One region of the Brenneria izadpanahii genome, then DNA from elsewhere that is predicted to be linked to it. Evidence: predicted binding sites of a transcription regulator. Region 1 holds the regulator's gene; the other holds the start of a gene.
What was found. Region 1 encodes LexA, which represses DNA repair genes until DNA is damaged. Its sites were predicted from a motif close to TNCTGTATGTACATACAGNA; they were not measured.
Positions count from the first base shown of each region.

Region 2: the regulator LexA is predicted to act here: its motif matches at 3,955-3,974, upstream of uvrB (excinuclease ABC subunit UvrB).

Region 1 is NZ_CP050854.1:4,643,730-4,653,719, forward strand. Features, by position in the region: gene HC231_RS20750 (LysR family transcriptional regulator) at 1-483, opposite strand, end outside; gene HC231_RS20755 (pirin family protein) at 606-1,307, shown strand; gene zur (zinc uptake transcriptional repressor Zur) at 1,418-1,927, shown strand; gene lexA (transcriptional repressor LexA) at 2,691-3,299, opposite strand; gene HC231_RS20770 (diacylglycerol kinase) at 3,408-3,773, opposite strand; gene plsB (glycerol-3-phosphate 1-O-acyltransferase PlsB) at 3,901-6,366, shown strand; gene ubiA (4-hydroxybenzoate octaprenyltransferase) at 6,430-7,293, opposite strand; gene ubiC (chorismate lyase) at 7,318-7,839, opposite strand; gene groL (chaperonin GroEL) at 8,173-9,825, opposite strand; gene HC231_RS20795 (co-chaperone GroES) at 9,872-9,990, opposite strand, start outside.
Region 2 is NZ_CP050854.1:3,177,974-3,187,963, forward strand. Features, by position in the region: gene HC231_RS14260 (hypothetical protein) at 1-222, opposite strand, end outside; gene HC231_RS14265 (hypothetical protein) at 304-444, opposite strand; partial or broken gene HC231_RS24010 (IS630 family transposase) at 989-1,216, shown strand; gene HC231_RS14270 (FlxA-like family protein) at 1,347-1,688, shown strand; gene uvrB (excinuclease ABC subunit UvrB) at 1,829-3,838, opposite strand; gene bioD (dethiobiotin synthase) at 4,604-5,281, opposite strand; gene bioC (malonyl-ACP O-methyltransferase BioC) at 5,274-6,041, opposite strand; gene bioF (8-amino-7-oxononanoate synthase) at 6,031-7,179, opposite strand; gene bioB (biotin synthase BioB) at 7,243-8,283, opposite strand; gene bioA (adenosylmethionine--8-amino-7-oxononanoate transaminase) at 8,379-9,668, shown strand; gene HC231_RS14305 (CidA/LrgA family protein) at 9,789-9,990, shown strand, end outside.

The DNA of each region.
Region 1 (9,990 bases):
CTCGGAAGAGGCGCGAAAATGCATATCCGGCGCAATGACGATATCGGCCCGTCCTTGTTCCAAGCGCTCCCATGCTCCCGCCAGCACTTCCGTCAGTATCGAAACCTGCGTATTGGCCTTCAGCGATAATTTATCCAATAGCGGGAATAGCTTCTCAGTGGGAATAAGCGCTTCAACCACGATCGTCAAATGCGTTTCCCACCCGCGGGCCAGCGCCTCGGCGTCCGTGGTGAGCTTATCGGCCGCTTCCAGCAGTATCCGCCCACGATCCAACAACATACGACCGACATTAGTAAATTTAGTGCGGTGTCCTGAACGATCGAACAATACCACATCCAACTCTTCTTCCAGTTTTTGCATGGTGTAACTGAGCGCCGAGGGTACGCGGCCCAACTCATCAGCCGCCGCGGCAAAACTTCCCCGGCGATCGATCGCATCCATAACCCTTAAAGCTTCCAGCGTCAATGCTCGTTCTTTTGACATGTTCTACTCATTCAGGAATTTTGAATATACTCACCAGATTAACTAGCTAACAATCCACCGTCCACACAATTACTATGTGTTTCATACCATTTGTTTAAGAAATTTTGTCCGAGTCTCATACCATGATCATAAAAAGAGCAGCAGAGCAATGCGGTCAAGCTGACTATGGCTGGTTGCAGGCGCGTTATACCTTCTCTTTCGGCCATTACTTCGATCCGCAACTGCTGGGCTATGCCTCGCTGCGAGTGCTGAATCAGGAAGTGCTGACGCCAGGGGCATCGTTCCAACCCCGCACTTATCCGCGCGTCGATATTTTAAACATCATCCTGCAAGGCGAAGCGGAATACCACGACAGCCACGGCCACCACATTCATGCCAAAACCGGCGACGTCTTGCTGCTGGCGACCCAGCCCAGCGTCAGCTACAGCGAACACAATACCAGCGCCAGTAAACCGCTGACGCGGATGCAGCTATGGCTCGATGCCTGCCCGACGCGGGAAAACACGCCGCTGCAGCGATTGACGCTGAATAAAACCGGCAACCGCCTATTGGCCTCTCCCGAAGGGGAGGACGGCAGTTTGCAACTCCGTCAGCAGGTGTGGATTCACCACCTTGAGCTGCAGGACAATGAGCGGAAAAACATTAAGCTGAACGGCAATCGAGCCTATCTTCAGTCAATCCACGGCTCGGCCACTATCAGCAGTCAGCAACACGGCGGCGATACGCTGTATTGCGGCGACGGCGCGTTCATTCAGCAGGAAGACGAATTAACCATCCAGGCTGAAACGCCGCTACGCGCTTTGCTAATTGATTTGGTCGCTTAACTTTTCCCCGCGTACATCCGCCTGCCGACGCTCGGCGTCACTGATTCTACGTTTTCCCTCAGCCGTGGTAAGATGTCTGTCTCTTTCTTTTGCGTCGAGGTTAAATGACAATGGATTCAACCAATCAGGACAAACTACTTGCCCAGGCTGAACAGATTTGTCAGCACCGTGGCGTACGCCTGACAACGCAACGGCAGGAAGTTCTGCGGCTGATGGCTCAACAGACCGGCGCCATCAGCGCATACGACCTGCTCGATCTATTACGGGTATCTGAACCTCAGGCGAAACCGCCGACGGTGTACCGCGCGTTGGATTTCCTGCTGGAGCAGGGATTTATCCATCGGGTGGAATCAACCAACAGCTATGTGCTTTGCCACCACATCGAGGATCACAGCCATACTTCGGCGCTGTTTATCTGCGATCGTTGCGGCCAGGTCACCGAACGTCAAACAGAAGGTGTGGAAGAGACGCTGCGTCAGTTAGCCCAACAGGCGGGATTCACCCTGCGTCACAGCATTATTGAGGCTCACGGATTTTGCGAGGACTGCCAGGAAGTGGCATCCTGCAAACAACCCGACCACTGCGATCACGACCATACCATTCCCATTAAAAAACGCTGACGCAATTTAAGATAAGGATGGGATGGGAACATCCGTTGTTCCCGGTTATACCGCTGAAACCGGAGTTTTGCAGTCAGAAAGAAAATAAACCGCTCGTCTCTTTCCAAACCTGCATGACTGTCATCGCCACAAGAATACGGCAAATGGTTAACACCTCGACACAGGAACCCATTATCCGAACTTGCGCGTGTCAGCGTTACCGATTAGCAGCCGTCGTTATCTTGCTTGCCCATACCTTACTTCTACTTCTTCTTTTTTAGCCGGTTATTTTGACGATCACCGCATATCAAGGGGTTCATCGCCGTCCGGCCGCTCATCATCCCACGAAAGCGCCATTCGCCCGCCCGTTCGGGCGTTCCCTCTGTTTTTAGTTTCTACTCTGACTCGCGCTTTATTCATAGCAAATATCGCCATATAAAGTGAATTATCGCACTATCGGCAAAAACCGCTAATAAAATAAAAAAATATCAACGTGAAAAACAAACTTACCTTAATATTCACGGCGGAAAATAGTTTCACTTTAATATTTAAATATACATTCAAGCGCCATCATTAATAATTCAATTGAGAAATATAATATTTAGAATTTAATGGAAAAAGCAGGAATGGCGCCACAAATCGGATAGAGGGAAATGCAACAAAATGCATCAATGATATCCGACACGAATGAAAGAGATAATCAATATCGCCCCAAATATGAGGCGAATATTAAACCCGAATAACCGCTTAGCCAGATGGACGCCAGGCTTTCAACGCGCCGACATCAACTCCAGTCGCCGTTGCGAATAACGCCGACGGCCAGTCCCTCAATAGAGAAACTCTGTTGACGCAGATCGACGACAATAGGCGCGAACTCTTCATTTTCAGCCAGAAGATGAACGGTGTTACCCTGTTTTTTCAATCGCTTGACTGTTACTTCATCTTCGATGCGGGCCACTACGACCTGCCCGTTATGCACATCCTGCGTTTTATGCACAGCCAGTAAATCGCCATCCATAATACCAATGTCTTTCATCGACATCCCGCTAACGCGCAACAGGAAATCGGCGCTGGGTTTGAACATTGACGGATCGACCTGATAATGACATTCAATATGCTGCTGAGCTAAAAGCGGTTCGCCTGCCGCTACGCGGCCAATCAACGGAATGCCAGCCTCTTCTTCCATCAACAGACGAATACCGCGCGATGCGCCGGAAACAATTTCAATCACGCCTTTACGCGCCAACGCCTTCAAATGCTCTTCCGCGGCATTCGGTGAACGGAACCCCAGCTGTTGGGCAATTTCCGCCCGCGTTGGCGGCATACCGGTTTGCGCTAGATGATCGCGGATCAGGTCGTAAACCTGCTGCTGCCTGGCTGTTAATGCTTTCATTCCGCCCCCTGGTTGTTTATACAGTTTTGCTGTGAGTATATACAGCTAATTGCCAATTGGGAACCAGGATGTGAGTAAACCGCGGTTTTTATTAATTTCTGGAAGCCTTCACGCAAAATACTGCCAGAGAATGCTGCCCCAGACGACGGCCGCCAGCAAAATAGCGACGAACACCGCCGCCGAACCAATGTCCTTTGCGCGGCCGGATAATTCATGATGTTCAAGACCGACACGATCGACTATCGCTTCAATCGCGCTGTTTACCAGTTCAAATAGCATGATCAACACGATTGCCCCGATAAGCAGCAATTTTTCCACTAAGGTTACAGGTAACAGATAGGCGATGATCGCCCCAATAACGGTCAGCAGAATTTCCTGGCGGAATGCCGCTTCATGTCGCCATGCCTGCTTCAACCCCTGAAGGGAATACCCAGTTGCTTTGATTATCCGGGCTATCCCCGTTGCTTTCTTCATCTATCCTCCATTATTTATCAGCGCTCGCTCACGTTTTAACGCATTTCCGTTGTCTTATCACAACAGATCTCCAGCGCAGTTTCTGGTATCCTTGCGACGCATTGCTAACAAGAGGCTTCAAGTTGTTATGTCAGGTTGGCGTAAAATTTATTATAAACTACTGAATTTTCCACTCAAACTGTTAGTGAAAAGTAAGGTCATCCCCATAGACCCCGTAGCTGAGTTGGGGTTGGATCCCTCACGTCCGATCCTCTATGTGCTGCCTTACAATTCTCAGGCGGATTTACTGACGCTAAGGGCGAAATGCCAGGCGTTAGGTCTTCCCGATCCTCTCCAGCCGATCGATATCGGCGGAGCGCAACTACCCAGTCACGTTTTCATTAACGACGGTCCGCGGGTTTTTCGCTATTACGTACCCAAACAGGAATCGGTAAAGCTGTTTCACGACTATCTGGATCTGCACCAAAGCAATCCCGAGCTGGACGTGCAGATGGTGCCGGTATCCGTCATGTTTGGCCGCGCTCCTGGCCGCGAGGGACAAAATCAGGCAACGCCGCATCTGCGCCTGCTCAACGGCATTGAGAAATTTTTTGCCGTACTGTGGTTGGGTCGAGACAGTTTCGTCCGTTTTTCCAGCCCGGTGTCATTACGCTATATGGCGACCGAACACGGTACCGACAAAACCATCGCGCACAAACTCGCCCGCGTCGCCCGCATGCACTTTGCTCGCCAGCGCCTGGCGGCGGTCGGCCCGCGTCTTCCGGTACGCCAGGAGTTGTTTAATAAACTGCTTAACTCCAAAGCGATCAAAAAAGCCGTTGATGACGAAGCGCGCAGCAAAAAGCTCTCCCATGAAAGAGCGCAGCAAAATGCCATTGCTTTGATGGAAGAAATTGCCGCCGATTTCTCTTATGAAGCCATTCGCTTATCGGATCGCGTATTAGGCTGGACTTGGAACCGTCTCTATCAGGGGATCAACGTTCACAACGCCGAGCGCGTGCGGCAACTGGCGCAGGACGGGCATGAGATAGTCTACGTGCCCTGCCACCGCAGCCACATGGATTACCTGCTGTTGTCCTACGTACTCTATCACCAGGGATTGGTTCCTCCGCACATTGCGGCCGGGATCAACCTGAATTTCTGGCCGGCCGGCCCGATCTTCCGCCGGCTGGGGGCATTCTTCATCCGCCGTACGTTTAAGGGCAACAAGCTGTATTCCACCATTTTCCGCGAATATTTGGGCGAACTGTTTACCCGCGGCTACTCCGTCGAATACTTTATGGAAGGCGGACGTTCGCGCACCGGACGTTTGCTGGAACCGAAAACCGGCACCCTGGCCATGACGATTCAGGCCATGTTGCGCGGCGGTACGCGCCCCATAACCCTGGTGCCGATCTACGTGGGTTATGAGCACGTAATGGAAGTTGGAACCTATGCGAAAGAGCTTCGCGGCGCGACGAAAGAGAAAGAAGGCTTTATGCAGATGGTGCGCGGCTTGCGCAAGCTGCGTAATCTTGGACAAGGTTATGTGAATTTCGGCGATCCGTTGCCGTTAACCGCCTATCTGAATCAGCATGTGCCGCAATGGCGCGATGCCATTGATCCGATTGAAGCGCAGCGGCCAAGCTGGCTAACGCCAACAGTTCAGAATGTCGCGATGGATATCATGACGCGCATCAACAACGCCGCCGCGGCGAATGCCATGAACCTCTGCTCCACCGCATTACTGGCTTCGCGTCAGCGCGCGCTAACCAGAGAGCAGATGCATGAACAGTTGGATTGCTACCTGCAACTCCTACGCAATGTTCCTTATCATAAAGACATCACGGCGCCTGAAAAAACGCCCGCCGAGTTGCTGGAACATGCGTTGAGCATGGATAAATTCGAGGTCGAAAAAGACAGTATCGGCGATATCATCATCCTGCCGCGGGAGCAGGCGGTGCTGATGACCTATTACCGTAATAATATCCAACATCTGCTGATCCTGCCGTCGCTGATCGCCAGTATGGCGATCCATCACCGCCATATAACCATGACCGAGTTGATCCGCCAGATTACGCTGATCTATCCCCTGCTCCAGGCGGAACTGTTCCTGCATTACAGCAAAGAGGAACTGCCGGCGGTGTTATCCGCTTTGACGGAGGAACTGACGCGGCAACAGCTGCTGTCCGTCAAAGAAGAGGCGCTGTTTATCAATCCGGCGCGTATCCGTACGCTACAGCTCTTGGCGGCGGGAGTGCGCGAAACGCTGCAGCGTTATGCCATCACGCTGTCATTGCTGGGGGCAAACCCTGGCATCAATCGTGGAACGCTGGAAAAAGAGAGCCGGAATATGGCGCAACGGCTGTCGGTTCTGCATGGCATTAATGCGCCGGAGTTCTTCGACAAAGCGGTGTTCTCTACGCTGGTCGCCACCTTGCGCAGCGAAGGTTACATCTCTGACAGCAGCGAAGCGCCTCAAAGCGATATTCTGGAGATATACAACACGCTGGGCAATTTGATCACCCCGGAGGTCAGACTGACGATTGAAAGCGCCAGTTCGCCCGCTGAAGCGGAAAGCCCGAAAACCGAGCCCATTCCTCATCAGGAGTAAACTCCGAAAAGAAGAAAGGCGGCGATGATATCGCCGCCTTTCTTATATCTATCCGCCGCCCGTTTACAGGCCGAGCAGCACGCCGATAAACAGCGCCATGCCGACATAGTTATTATTCTTGAACGCCCGGAAACACGCGTCCCGTTCTCGTCCGGCGATCAGCGTCTGCTGATAAACAAATAGCCCGGCCGCAATCAGCAGCGCCCCGTAAAATAACGGTCCCAGCGATATCATATAGCCAAGAGCCGCCAGCAGCAGCAGCACGCCCAACTGCAGCAAGCCAATAATCAGCGTGTCAAAGCGGCCAAACAGGATAGCGGTGGATTTAACGCCGATCTTGAGATCGTCATCCCGATCGACCATCGCGTATTGGGTATCGTACGCCACCGTCCAGCAAACATAAGCCAAAAACATCATCCAGCAGGTTGCGGGCAGTGATTCGCTAACCGCCGCATAGGCCATCGGAATCGACCAGCCGAACGCCGCGCCCAGCACAAACTGCGGCAAATGGCTGACGCGCTTCATAAACGGATATATCCACGCCAGCGCCAGCCCGGCAACCGAAAGCCAGATGGTCATCTTGTTCAGCGTCAGAACCAGGCCGAATGCCAACATAACCAGCACCACAAACAGGACTTTTGCAGACAGCTCGCTAACCATGCCGCTGGGCAGCGGACGTGAAGCCGTGCGCTTCACGTGACCGTCAAAATGGCGATCGGCATAATCGTTGATCACACAACCCGCCGCACGCATCAAAAAGACGCCGGCGACAAAAACCAGCAATGTCCACGGCTCAGGCGCGCCTCGTCCGGCCAGCCACAACGCCCACAAAGTCGGCCACAGCAACAATAGAGAACCTATCGGCTTATCAATACGCATCAACCGACAGTAAGCCAACCATTTCCCCGCTGTTACACTTCTTTCCAACGGACTAATCTCCTCAATTACCGGCTAGCCTTCGCGGCCATCCGTCAAATAAAGCGGTGCCTCTGATAAAAACAGCTCGGTCAACAACAGTGGATGACCAGAAAGGCACAAACGGGAACGCCGCGCCCACAACCCGTCACAGAGTCCGGTATGTATATAATCACGCGTCAAATCGTCATGCCGAAAAAGATAACGCCCCAGGGGCTCATTACCGATTTTTGTCAGGTCGATACCGGCGCCCCCCAGCGTTTGCCGGGGAATCAAAGTGCGGCCGAATAACCAGGGACGCCCGTCGCCATAAAGCACGACTTCACGCAGCCAATAACGGTCGCTGACGGGCAGGAGCGCCAGCTCATCGTTCAATTCCCCCGGCGGGATAAAGCGCTCATTGCGAACGGATACCGTCAGCCGATCGCAATATCCATCAAGACGCTGCGTCATTGAATCCGTTTCCATCAGCCAGTCTTTGATGCGCCCAGGGATTATCGCGGGCGGTTCGATAAACCATTCAATCGTGTGCAGGGAAAATTGCAACCCATCAGACATTATCCCTACTCCACTCAGGGGTGATTGGTAAATAAAGTAAGCGCTTCATATTGTAGCGCAGAATAGCGCTCTGATAACACGTTCTAAACCTATGGTTACCTGATACGACAGTATTTCCTCAACTTAACCAAGGCAGTAGAAAGTCAAAAAATAGAATAAAAATCAAGGAGAAAATTAAACGGGAAACAGGGGCGGCGGCTAGAGGATGACAAAATAAAAGGCGCTGACCGGTGTTATCCATCAGTCAGCGCCTTTTGTACAGCATAGAAGAAACAGCTGTAAAGCCGGTCAAGCCGCCATCAGAACATTAGCCCTCATGACGGCGACGCCGCATTACATCATTCCACCCATACCGCCCATGCCGCCCATACCGCCGGCCGCGCCTAAATCTACCTTTTCTTCTTTCGGCAGATCGGTAACCATACATTCGGTGGTGATCATCAGACCAGCAACGGATGCCGCGTATTGCAGAGCGGAACGGGTAACTTTGGTTGGATCCAGGATACCGAAGTCCAGCATGTTGCCGTATTCTTCAGTCGCCGCGTTGTAGCCGTAGTTGCCTTCGCCCGCTTTAACGTTATTGGCGATAACGGAGGCTTCTTCACCGGCGTTAACCACGATCTGACGCAGAGGCGATTCCATTGCGCGCAGCGCAACTTTGATACCTACGTTCTGATCTTCGTTGTCGCCTTTCAGGCTAGCCGCGGTGATAGAGGAAGCCGCGCGAATCAGCGCCACGCCGCCGCCGGCGACCACGCCTTCTTCCACTGCCGCGCGGGTGGCGTGCAGGGCATCTTCAACGCGAGCTTTCTTCTCTTTCATTTCAACTTCAGTTGCGGCGCCGACTTTGATAACGGCTACGCCGCCAGCCAGTTTAGCCACACGTTCCTGCAGTTTTTCTTTATCGTAGTCTGAAGTCGCGTCTTCAATCTGCTGACGGATCTGAGCAACACGACCTTCGATAGTCGCCTGGTCGCCCACGCCATCGATGATGATGGTGGTGTCTTTGTTGATAACAACGCGTTTGGCCTGACCCAGATCTTCCAGCGTGGTTTTTTCCAGTTCCAGACCGATTTCTTCGGAGATAACCGTACCGGCGGTCAGGATAGCGATATCCTGCAGCATGGCTTTACGACGGTCGCCGAAACCAGGAGCCTTAACAGCGGCCACTTTCACGATACCGCGCATGGTGTTGACCACCAATGTCGCCAGCGCTTCGCCTTCAACATCTTCCGCGATGATCAGCAGCGGTTTGCCTGCTTTAGCAACGGCTTCCAGAACCGGCAGCATTTCGCGGATGTTGGAGATTTTTTTGTCAGCCAGCAGGATGTACGGGCTTTCCAGCTCAACGGAACCGGTTTCCGGTTTGTTGATGAAGTAAGGGGACAGATAACCGCGGTCGAACTGCATACCTTCAACAACGTCCAGTTCGTCTTGCAGGCCGGTGCCTTCTTCAACGGTGATAACGCCTTCTTTACCGACTTTTTCCATCGCTTCTGCAATCAGTTTACCCACGGTTTCGTCGGAGTTTGCAGAGATGGTGCCAACCTGTGCGATGGCTTTGAAATCGGAGCAAGGAACAGATTGTTTTTTCAATTCTTCAACCGCGGCGATCACGGCTTTATCGATACCGCGTTTTAGATCCATCGGGTTCATGCCCGCGGCAACGGCTTTCAGACCTTCAGTGATGATGGACTGAGCCAGTACGGTTGCGGTGGTGGTGCCGTCGCCTGCCGCGTCGTTCGCTTTAGAGGCAACTTCTTTAACCATTTGCGCGCCCATATTTTCGAACTTGTCTTCCAGTTCGATTTCACGCGCTACAGAAACGCCGTCTTTAGTGATGTTTGGCGCACCGAAGGATTTATCCAGTACAACGTTACGGCCTTTAGGGCCCAGAGTAACTTTCACTGCATCAGCCAGTACATTCACGCCGCGCAGCATTTTTACGCGAGCGTCATTACCGAATTTTACGTCTTTAGCTGCCATTGGTGTATTTCCCTTAAATTCGTTCAGTTCAGATGATTACGCGTAATTACGCTTCAACAATTGCCAGAATGTCGCTTTCAGACATGATCAAGACTTCTTCGTTATCGATCTTCTCTGACTTCACGCCATAGCCATCATTGAAAATAACAATATCGCCTACTTTCA
Region 2 (9,990 bases), 1.5 Mb from region 1:
ATTGGTAAGATAGTTAATAACCTCCTCTTGTTTATCCATATCCCCACCATAAGCAACCCATTTTTTTATCAAAAAGTCATATGTAACAACAATTTCAGCACTGATAGTTGCAAGCAATTTAGACATTACGCAATCATCAACAACAAAAACCCCTTTTGGGGTGTACATTACTGTCTTTCCAGCAGATTGTGAGATACTGACAGGTGTTCTTGAATATAACATGCTAGTTTCTCCCCATGTTTTTAAAGGCCACAACCTAAAGGCATGACCTTTAATTAATGGTTAGTGTGGATTTAATTAACCTTAACCACCATCACTACAGTTACTTGGCGCACTGTTGGAGCAAGCTGCACAATTTCCCGGCGACTGACTGTAAAGCCCCTTTTTGACAGGATTGTTTTTATTGACGATCTGTGAACCAAAGCGGTTTTTCAGTTTAGACATAATAACTCTCCTTACCCAAGTATTGATATTACAGGTTATTTATAACACCGACTATTGACTGTTAAGTCATATAAAATCTTAACGACATTACCGAATTAATCAATTTTTTTAAATTACTCTCATCACTATTAAAAAGCAACTCACTACATATTAATAGAAAAAATCTATCATAATGAAAGGCTGTCAACTTCGAAAAGCATTTAATTACAAAAACAAAAACCCTTTAACTTTATGATTTTAATCATTCAATGACATAGAATTATTTATCACACCGAACCTTCCCCAAAATATTACCGCCATCAAAACATAATATTTAAATATTTATTTTTGTTATCCACTGCAAATAAAAAATAAACTTACCACCTTTAAATTATTAACAACCTATTAATAATTTATTTTATTTATGGAAATATTATCTAATTCATTTAAATTAATATAAAAACAAAAGAATATTAAATATATATAGTAATCATTGAAGATTCTTGATTTTATACATTATGGAGATCATGCCTTCCAGCATGAATATATTTATCACTATGAATAAAAACAGAATCAGTTCGTTGAATATTATGCGAATTTAAAAGAAATCGCCGGTGATGAACCGATTGATGTGGTTCATCCGACACAAGCCACGGAAATCAGCTATGGGTGGATACTCAAAGGTTAGAAAAAGCAGTCAGGACCACGGGAAGCCAGCCGGGCCCTCCTGAACATTTTGGGTGCGCTGAATCTGAACGATATCGGCGGGACAGTCATTCATTACTATAAAAGCGATTAATGACTATATCCAATAAATAAGTCGCTTAAGAAAATGGCAACCAGAACCGATACCCTTTATGCAGCGGACTTGTCTATGGATTGTCAGCCAACAAACGCGCATACCATTTCTAGGGAGGAGCATTATGTCAATATCTATTGATGCAGCAGGAAGCAGCGCCGCCATCGCTGGCGGAACAGGCAATACCAGCGCTGAAACCCGCATTTTAAATCGTATCGAAGTTCTGAATAAGCAATTGAAGACGCTGGTATCACAAGCCTTGTCCGCCGAAAGCAGTAAAGAGCGGGAGGCGATCCTCGCACAAAGAAAGATGATCCAGTCGGAAATATCCATGCTGCAGGCTGAGTTGGCAAAAATTCAGCTTGAACAGTTTGCGGCGGCTCAAAATAAGAAAGAGATCGAAGAAATGAACGCGGCGACCAAAACGAGTGATGGCGCGCCACAGGATAACAGCGGCAAGGCATAAGCGGTAGAGGCTCGCTTGCCGCCGGCCTGCCTTTATTTATGCAGAGGCAGAAACCGTTTCGTGCGCCGGAATGCCGCCATTTCTATGCTATGCCGCAGCCCGCATTCGGCCCAGGCGCGGCGGGCTTGCGGCGCAAACGGTCAGGACGCGGCGATAAACTGTGCTCGCAAAGCCTGAACCTGATCGCGCAGTTCGGCAGCCTCTTCAAATTCCAGATTCTGCGCATGCGTCATCATCTTGCTTTCCAGCTCGCGAATCTTCTGTTCCAGCGCTTTCGGCGTCATTAACTGATAGCCCGCAGCCGGCTCGGCGGCTTTTTTACCTCGCCCTTTGCCTTTATGGTTCGGCTGGCCCAATTGCAGAATATCGGCGATTTTCTTATTCAACCCCTGCGGTACGATGCCGTGTTCATGGTTGTAAGCCTGCTGTTTCTCACGCCGGCGTTCCGTTTCGCTAATCGCCCGTTCCATGGACGGCGTAATTCTGTCGCCATACAGAATGGCTTTACCGTTCAGGTTTCGCGCCGCACGACCGATGGTCTGAATCAGCGAGCGCTCGGAACGCAGGAAACCTTCTTTATCGGCATCCAGAATCGCCACCAGCGACACTTCCGGCATATCCAGCCCTTCCCGCAACAGGTTGATGCCCACCAGCACGTCAAACTCGCCAAGCCGCAGATCGCGGATAATCTCGACGCGCTCCACCGTATCGATATCAGAGTGCAGATAACGCACCCGCTCGCCGTGCTCTTCCAGATATTCCGTCAAATCTTCCGCCATTCGTTTGGTCAGCGTGGTGACCAGCACCCGCTCGTTCACGGCGGCGCGCAACCGGATCTCCGACAGCAAATCGTCCACCTGGGTGGCGACCGGCCTGACCTCCAGCACCGGATCGAGCAGGCCGGTGGGCCGCACCACCTGATCGATCACTTCGCCGCCGGATTTTTCCAACTCATAGTTGCCCGGCGTCGCCGATACATAAATGGTCTGCGGCGCCAGCGCCTCAAACTCCTCGAACTTCAGCGGCCGGTTATCCAACGCCGACGGCAGGCGGAAGCCGTACTCCACCAGCGTTTCTTTGCGCGCCCGGTCGCCGCGGTACATACCGCCAATCTGCGGGATGGTGACGTGCGATTCGTCGACCACCAGCAGCCCATCGGCCGGCAGATAGTCAAACAGGGTCGGCGGCGGCTCTCCGGGCCCGCGCCCGGAGAGATAGCGCGAGTAGTTTTCGATCCCCGAGCAATAACCAAGCTCGTTCATCATTTCCAGGTCAAACTGCGTTCGCTGGCTCAGCCGCTGCTCTTCCACCAGCTTATCGTTCGCCAGCAGTATTTTGCGGCGTTCGGCCAGTTCAACCTTGATATCCTCCATCGCCTGCAAGATACGCTCGCGCGGCGTCACATAGTGCGTTTTCGGATAGATGGTATAGCGCGGCACGGTTTGCAGAATCTGCCCGGTCAACGGGTCGAACAGCGACAGGCGTTCCACCTCCTCATCAAACAGCTCGACGCGCAGCGCCACCTCGTCGGACTCGGCAGGGAAAATATCAATCACTTCGCCCCGAACGCGGAAGGTTCCGCGCTGAAACGCCTGATCGTTACGGGTATATTGCAGCTCCGCCAGACGCCGCAAAATCGCGCGCTGGTCGATAAGCATCCCCTTCGTCAGATGCAGCATCATTTTCAGATACAGATCGGGATCGCCCAAACCATAAATGGCGGAAACCGAGGCGACCACCACCACGTCGCGCCGCTCCAGCATGGCTTTGGTCGCCGAGAGCCGCATCTGCTCAATATGTTCGTTGACCGACGCATCCTTCTCAATGAAGGTATCGGAACTCGGCACATAGGCTTCCGGCTGATAGTAGTCGTAATAAGAGACGAAATATTCCACCGCGTTATCCGGGAAAAACGCCTTCATTTCCCCGTAAAGCTGGGCGGCCAGCGTTTTATTGGGGGCCAGCACCATGGTGGGACGGTTCAGATCGGCGATCACGTTGGCGATGGTAAAGGTTTTACCCGATCCGGTTACGCCCAACAGCGTCTGATGCGCCAATCCATCCTCTAACCCTTCCTTTAAACGGCGAATGGCTTCCGGCTGATCGCCCGCTGGTTTAAATTCGGAATTCAGTTTGAATACTTTACTCATAATCGAATACGTTTCTCTTGGATGGGCTGCCGGATGTCAAGCGAATGGAACCGGATGGCTATCGTCGGCACTCACAGTATTATGGAAATCAATCTCAGGCTTTGCCACCACCATGATACTGGATATAAAAACAGCATCAAGGGGATTATGATCCGCGCGCGCGATTAATCCACCAACCGGCTTGCCAACACATCGGTTTTCAGTTCGCCGGTAAAATATTTATCCCCAGATTAATAATTTTGCTAATGAATAGGAGATAGTCGCTGCCGCTAATTTATGCAACTGCATGTCATCAACGGGAAAGGGACTTGATTTTAAATAACGCAATGATTTAAAAAGAGTTAACAAAAAAGCAGAGAATAACGTCAACCTGGCGGGAACCCGCGTCGTTTCTCGCCTGGCATGGTTTTTCTATCTCTAATGCACACAGTTATCCACAGAAATAGTGGATAACCCCCACAACCCCGCATCCGCTCTGCGCTGCCGAAATACTATCGTCACATAATAGAGGTATCGATATAGGTTTTCTTCACCTTTTTTCTGCAATTTATCTGATAAATATTAGGTGAAAAAACGATAAGCGCGGGAACTGACAGATACGCGCATAGCCCACGCTGTCAAGGGCTAAGATGCGAATTTCAAGATATTTTTTCTACCGGGCGCTGATGAATATGACGCTAATTATCAGCGCGGGAATAGCGATAAAATATACTATTAACGCCATCCCCTATTTACTATTTAGGATTGCCGATGGGAAAATTTACGTTACGCCAGCCGAGTCAAATCGACATACTGTCCTAAATTTCGCGACAGGGGATCGGCCAAATGCGGAATTTCCCCCAGCATCGGCGCAGACAACCGCTGTCGTAAGCTGGACAGATATTCCTGATGCCGTTTTCCCGGCGGCATAATATCGTTGGCGATCCAGCCGCTGAGCGTCAGCCCGGCCTGTCTGACGGCGCAGGCGGTCAGCAACGCGTGATTAATGCAGCCGAGTTTGATCCCCACCACCAAAATAACCGGCAGTTGTTCCCGCGCCACCCAGTCAGCAAAGGTTTCCCGCTCCGACAGCGGCGTCAGCCAGCCTCCGGCGCCTTCCACCAGCAGCCAGTCGGCCTGCGCTGCCAGCGCTTGCAGCCCGGCGGAAAGCTCAGCCAGCCGAATCGGCCGCCGTTGCGCGGCGCTGACGATATGCGGCGACGTCGGCTCGACGAACGCCACCGGATTGACGGCATGGTAATCAAGCCGCACGCTGCTATTAGCCTGAAGCGATAACGCATCGCCGTTACGTATTCCTTCCGGCGTAACGTCACAGCCGGATGCCACCGGCTTATACCCCGCGGTGCGGTATCCGGCCTGATTAGCGGCTTGCAACAACGCGCTGCTGGCAACCGTTTTACCGACCTCCGTATCGGTTCCTGTCACAAACCAGCGTCTAGTCACGATAAATTACTCCATAAACCAGTTGATAACTAAGCGGGTAGCCATCCTCTCGCGGCGGGTACGACGCGGAGAGCGCCGCAAGACGCTTACGGCTGAGCAAACCGGGCGTCCGCCCCTGATGCAGCCAGGTGGCGCCGATACCTTTCAGCGATTTGAGCAAGGCCGGCACATCAGGAAAACAGCAGGTGACGCATTCCTGATGAAGTTGGTAACGATAAGGGCGGCAAGCGGCTTCAATGGCGGAAACGGGCAGAAACCGATTCACCCGGCGGGTGCCGTCCAAACGCTGCCAGGCCTGAGCCAGCTCAATCAGCGAGCCTTCCGCCAGCGTGGAAAATGCGATCGCGCCGCCGGCGCGGGTAACCCGGTGGAATTCGGCCAACGCCGCAGGCAGATCATCGCACCACTGCACCGCCAGATTGCTGTAGCTGATGTCCACGCTGCAATCCGCCAGCGGCAGATTTTCTATGTCCCCCAGCACATAACGCGCGGCGGAGCGCCGTTCTGCGGCGCAGGCCAGCATCTCCGCGGATAGATCCAGCGCCGTCACGCTTTTCCCCAACTGCTGCCAGCAACGGCTGAAATACCCGGTTCCGCAGCCGGCATCCAGCACCTGCCGCCCGTTGTGAGCCGCGATCATGTTGAGTAATCGCTCGCCGCTGGCGCGTTGCAGCGCGGCAAAGCGGTCATAGCTGGCGGCCGCCCGGCCAAAAGCCCGGGCAATAGCCTGTTTGTTATGCGTATGCGCGTCAGACAGCATGATGCAGCACCGTCAACAGCCGTTCGATATCTTCCGGCCGGTGCGCCGCCGTCAGCGTAATCCTTAGCCGGGCGCTGCCGGGGGGAACCGTGGGAGGACGCATCGCACTGACCCACAGCCCCTGCGCGCGAACTCGCGCCGTCAACGCCAATGCGCGGGCATTGTCGCCCACCACCAGCGGCTGAATGGCGCATTGGGAATCCATCAGTTGGAAAGCGGCGGCATCGCAACCGGCACGGAACTGGGCGATATTGCGCCGTAGCTGCGCGCGCAACGCCTCGCCCTGCCGGATACACGCCAGCGACGCGCTCAATGCGCACGCCTGCGCCGCGGGCATGGAGGTGCTGTAAATTAAATGGCGGGCAAATTGCAGCAGATATTCCGCCAGCGGTTCCGCGCATAGCACGGCGGCGCCGCTGACGCCGAAGGCTTTGCCGAAAGTGACGATCAAGAGTTCGGGCTTTACGCCCTGCGACCAACAGCTCCCCCGCCCTTCATCCCCCTGGACGCCGATGCCGTGCGCATCATCCACCATCAGCCATGCGCCATGTTCACGGCACAGCGCATGCAGCGGCGCGAGCGGCGCGGCGTCGCCGTCCATGCTGAAGACGCCCTCGGTCATCGCCAGCGCTTGCCCCTCGGCCGTTTTCTCCAACAGTTGCCGCAACGAATCTTCATCGTTGTGGATAAAGCGCCGCAAGGTTGCCGGCGAATGCGCGGCAGCCTCCAGCAAAGAGGCATGGCTCAGCCTATCGGCCAGAATACGGTCGCCCTTCTGGGTCAACGCCGCCACCACCGCCTGATTCGCGGCATAACCGGAAATAAATAACAGCGCGCGCGGATAGCCCAGCCAGTCGGCCAGTTGCCGTTCCAGCCGCGCGTGGGCGTCGGTATAACCGGTGACATGGCCGGAGCCGCCGCTGCCGACGCCATAGCGCTCCGCCCCCTGCCGCCAGGCCTGAATGATATCGGGATGACGGCTCAACCCCAGATAGTCATTGCTGGAAAAATTGATGTAGCGCTGTCCCTCCAGTTCCAGCCAACGGCCATTCCCCCCCTGATTCGCCTGCCGCGTCCGGTAGGCGTCATCCTGGCGGCGCTGTTCCAACGCCGACGCAATACGTTGTTGCCAGCTCATTGGCTCATCCGCCCTTTGGGATCCGCCTTACCGCGGCGATGTTCCTTATATCGCGGCATTTTTTTATACCGCGGCATTGTAGAACTGGTCCGTATCGGCATGGGTGGTTAACTGCTGCGTCAGCCGCTCCTGCTGTTGATTGTCGCCGTATTCGATCTCGGTCTGCTGCGGATTCAGCCCCAGCTTGCGGAACAGCGCCAAATCTTTGTCCTCTTTGGGGTTCGGCGTGGTGAGCAGTTTGCAGCCATAGAAAATGGAGTTGGCGCCGGCCATAAAGCACATCGCCTGCGTCTGTTCGTTCATCTGCTCGCGTCCGGCGGATAAGCGCACGTATGACGTCGGCATCATGATGCGGGCCACGGCGATGGTGCGGATGAAATCGAACGGATCGACGTCCTCGTTATCGGCCAGCGGCGTACCTTTTACCTTGACCAGCATATTGATCGGCACGCTTTCCGGCGGCTTAGGCAGGTTAGCCAACTGCACCAGCAGGCCCGCGCGGTCGCGCACCGTTTCCCCCAGACCGACGATGCCGCCGGAGCACACTTTGATCCCGGCGTTACGCACCTTATCCAGCGTATCCAACCGCTCCTGATAGCTGCGGGTAGTGATGATGCTGCCGTAAAATTCGGGCGAGGTGTCCAGATTGTGGTTATAAAAATCCAGACCGGCCGAAGCCAGACGCTCCGCCTGATCGCCGTTCAACGTTCCCAGCGTCATGCAGGTTTCCATGCCCAGCGCCTTTACGCCCTGCACCATCTTTTCCAGATACGGCATGTCGCGCTCATGCGGATTCTTCCAGGCGGCGCCCATGCAGAAACGGGTCGAGCCCGCGGCCTTCGCCTGACGGGCGGACGCCAACACCTGATCCACCTGCATCAGCCGTTCGGTTTCAATCCCCGTGCGGTAGCGGGAGCTTTGCGGGCAATATTTACAGTCTTCAGGACAGGCTCCGGTTTTAATCGACAACAGCGTGCTCACCTGCACCTGCCGGGGATCGAAATGCTGGCGGTGAACCTGCTGGGCTTCAAACATCAGTTCCAGAAAGGGCTTATCGAAGAGATTTTGCGCTTGCTCAAGCGTCCAGTGAATGCGGTCTGCCATGTCGGCATCTCCAAAATAAAAACACTTCGTCAGTTTAAATTAACCCTTTATACTGTCAACCAACTCAATGCTATTTTAGTTTACGAAAGATGATGATGACCCCTGCCGATCTCGCCTTTGACCAACGCCACATCTGGCACCCTTACACGTCAATGACCCGGCCGTTGCCCTGCTATCCGGTCGTCGCGGCCGAGGGCGCCGAGCTTCAGCTTGATAATGGACGCCGCCTGGTAGACGGCATGTCCTCCTGGTGGGCGGCGATCCACGGTTATAACCATCCGGCCATCAATCAAGCGTTGCAGCAGCAGATGTCGCAAATGTCGCACGTAATGTTCGGCGGCATTACCCACCCGCAGGCGGTGGCGCTGTGCCGTCGGCTGACGGCTATCACGCCGGAGGCGCTGGAATGCGTGTTTTTGGCGGACTCCGGCTCGGTGGCCGTCGAAGTGGCGCTGAAAATGGCGTTGCAGTACTGGCAGTCCCGCGGTCAGAATCGTCAGCGCTTTCTGACGCTGCGCCACGGCTATCACGGCGATACCTTCGGCGCGATGTCGGTCTGCGATCCGCAAAATTCGATGCACAGTCTGTATCAGGGCTATCTGCCCCGGCATCTGTTCGTCGATGCGCCGCAGTGCCGGTTTGACGGCGTCTGGGATGAAGAAGATCTCGCCCCGCTGCGCGCTCAGTTGGCCGAACATGCGCAGCAGGTGGCGGCGGTGGTGCTGGAGCCTATCGTACAGGGCGCCGGCGGCATGCGTTTTTATCATCCGCGTTATCTGCGGCAGGTCCGGGAACTCTGCGACCAATACGGTCTGCTGCTGATTGCCGATGAGATCGCCACCGGATTCGGCCGGACCGGCAAGCTGTTCGCCTGTGAGCATGCGGGGATCGCGCCGGATATCATGTGCCTGGGTAAAGCGCTGACCGGCGGCTATCTGACGCTCTCCGCCACGCTCGCCACCCGCCAGGTTGCGGAAACCATCAGTAACGGCGCGGCGGGCTGTTTTATGCATGGCCCGACGTTTATGGGCAATCCGCTGGCCTGTGCGGCGGCCAACGCCAGTCTGGCGCTGCTGGCGGAGAACCGCTGGCCGCAGCAGGTAACGGCTATCGAGCAGCAGTTGCGTCAGGCGCTGACGCCTTTATCCGCCTGCCCCGAGGTGGCGGATGTGCGCGTGCTGGGCGCAATTGGCGTAGTGGAAACGCGCCGACCGGTCAATATGGCGCGTTTACAACACTTTTTCGTTGAGCGCGGCGTATGGATCCGTCCATTCGGTAAACTCATTTATCTGATGCCGCCATTTATTATTCAGCCGGCGCAGTTGCGCCGGCTTACCGATGCTATCGCCGAAGCCCTATCCGCGCGTTATTTATTTAACGAATGAACAAAATATCGCCGATCCGACTCAAGGCGCAAATTAATGTAGCGAGGGGAAAGTTGTGATCGGTGGCACACTAATTATATTAGCGTTATGATTAGCCCATCAGTTAATCAGGACTTCCCCATGCGTAATACGATCACCCTTTGCTGGCAGTATTTACGCGCTTTCGCATTGATTTACCTCTGTCTGCTGGCAGGCAATGCGATATCCGCGCTACTCCCGATTGTTATTCCCGGCAGCATTATCGGCATGCTGATTTTATTCTCGCTTCTCGCTTCGCAGATCCTGCCGTCGGACTGGGTCAGACCCGGTTGCCATATGTTTA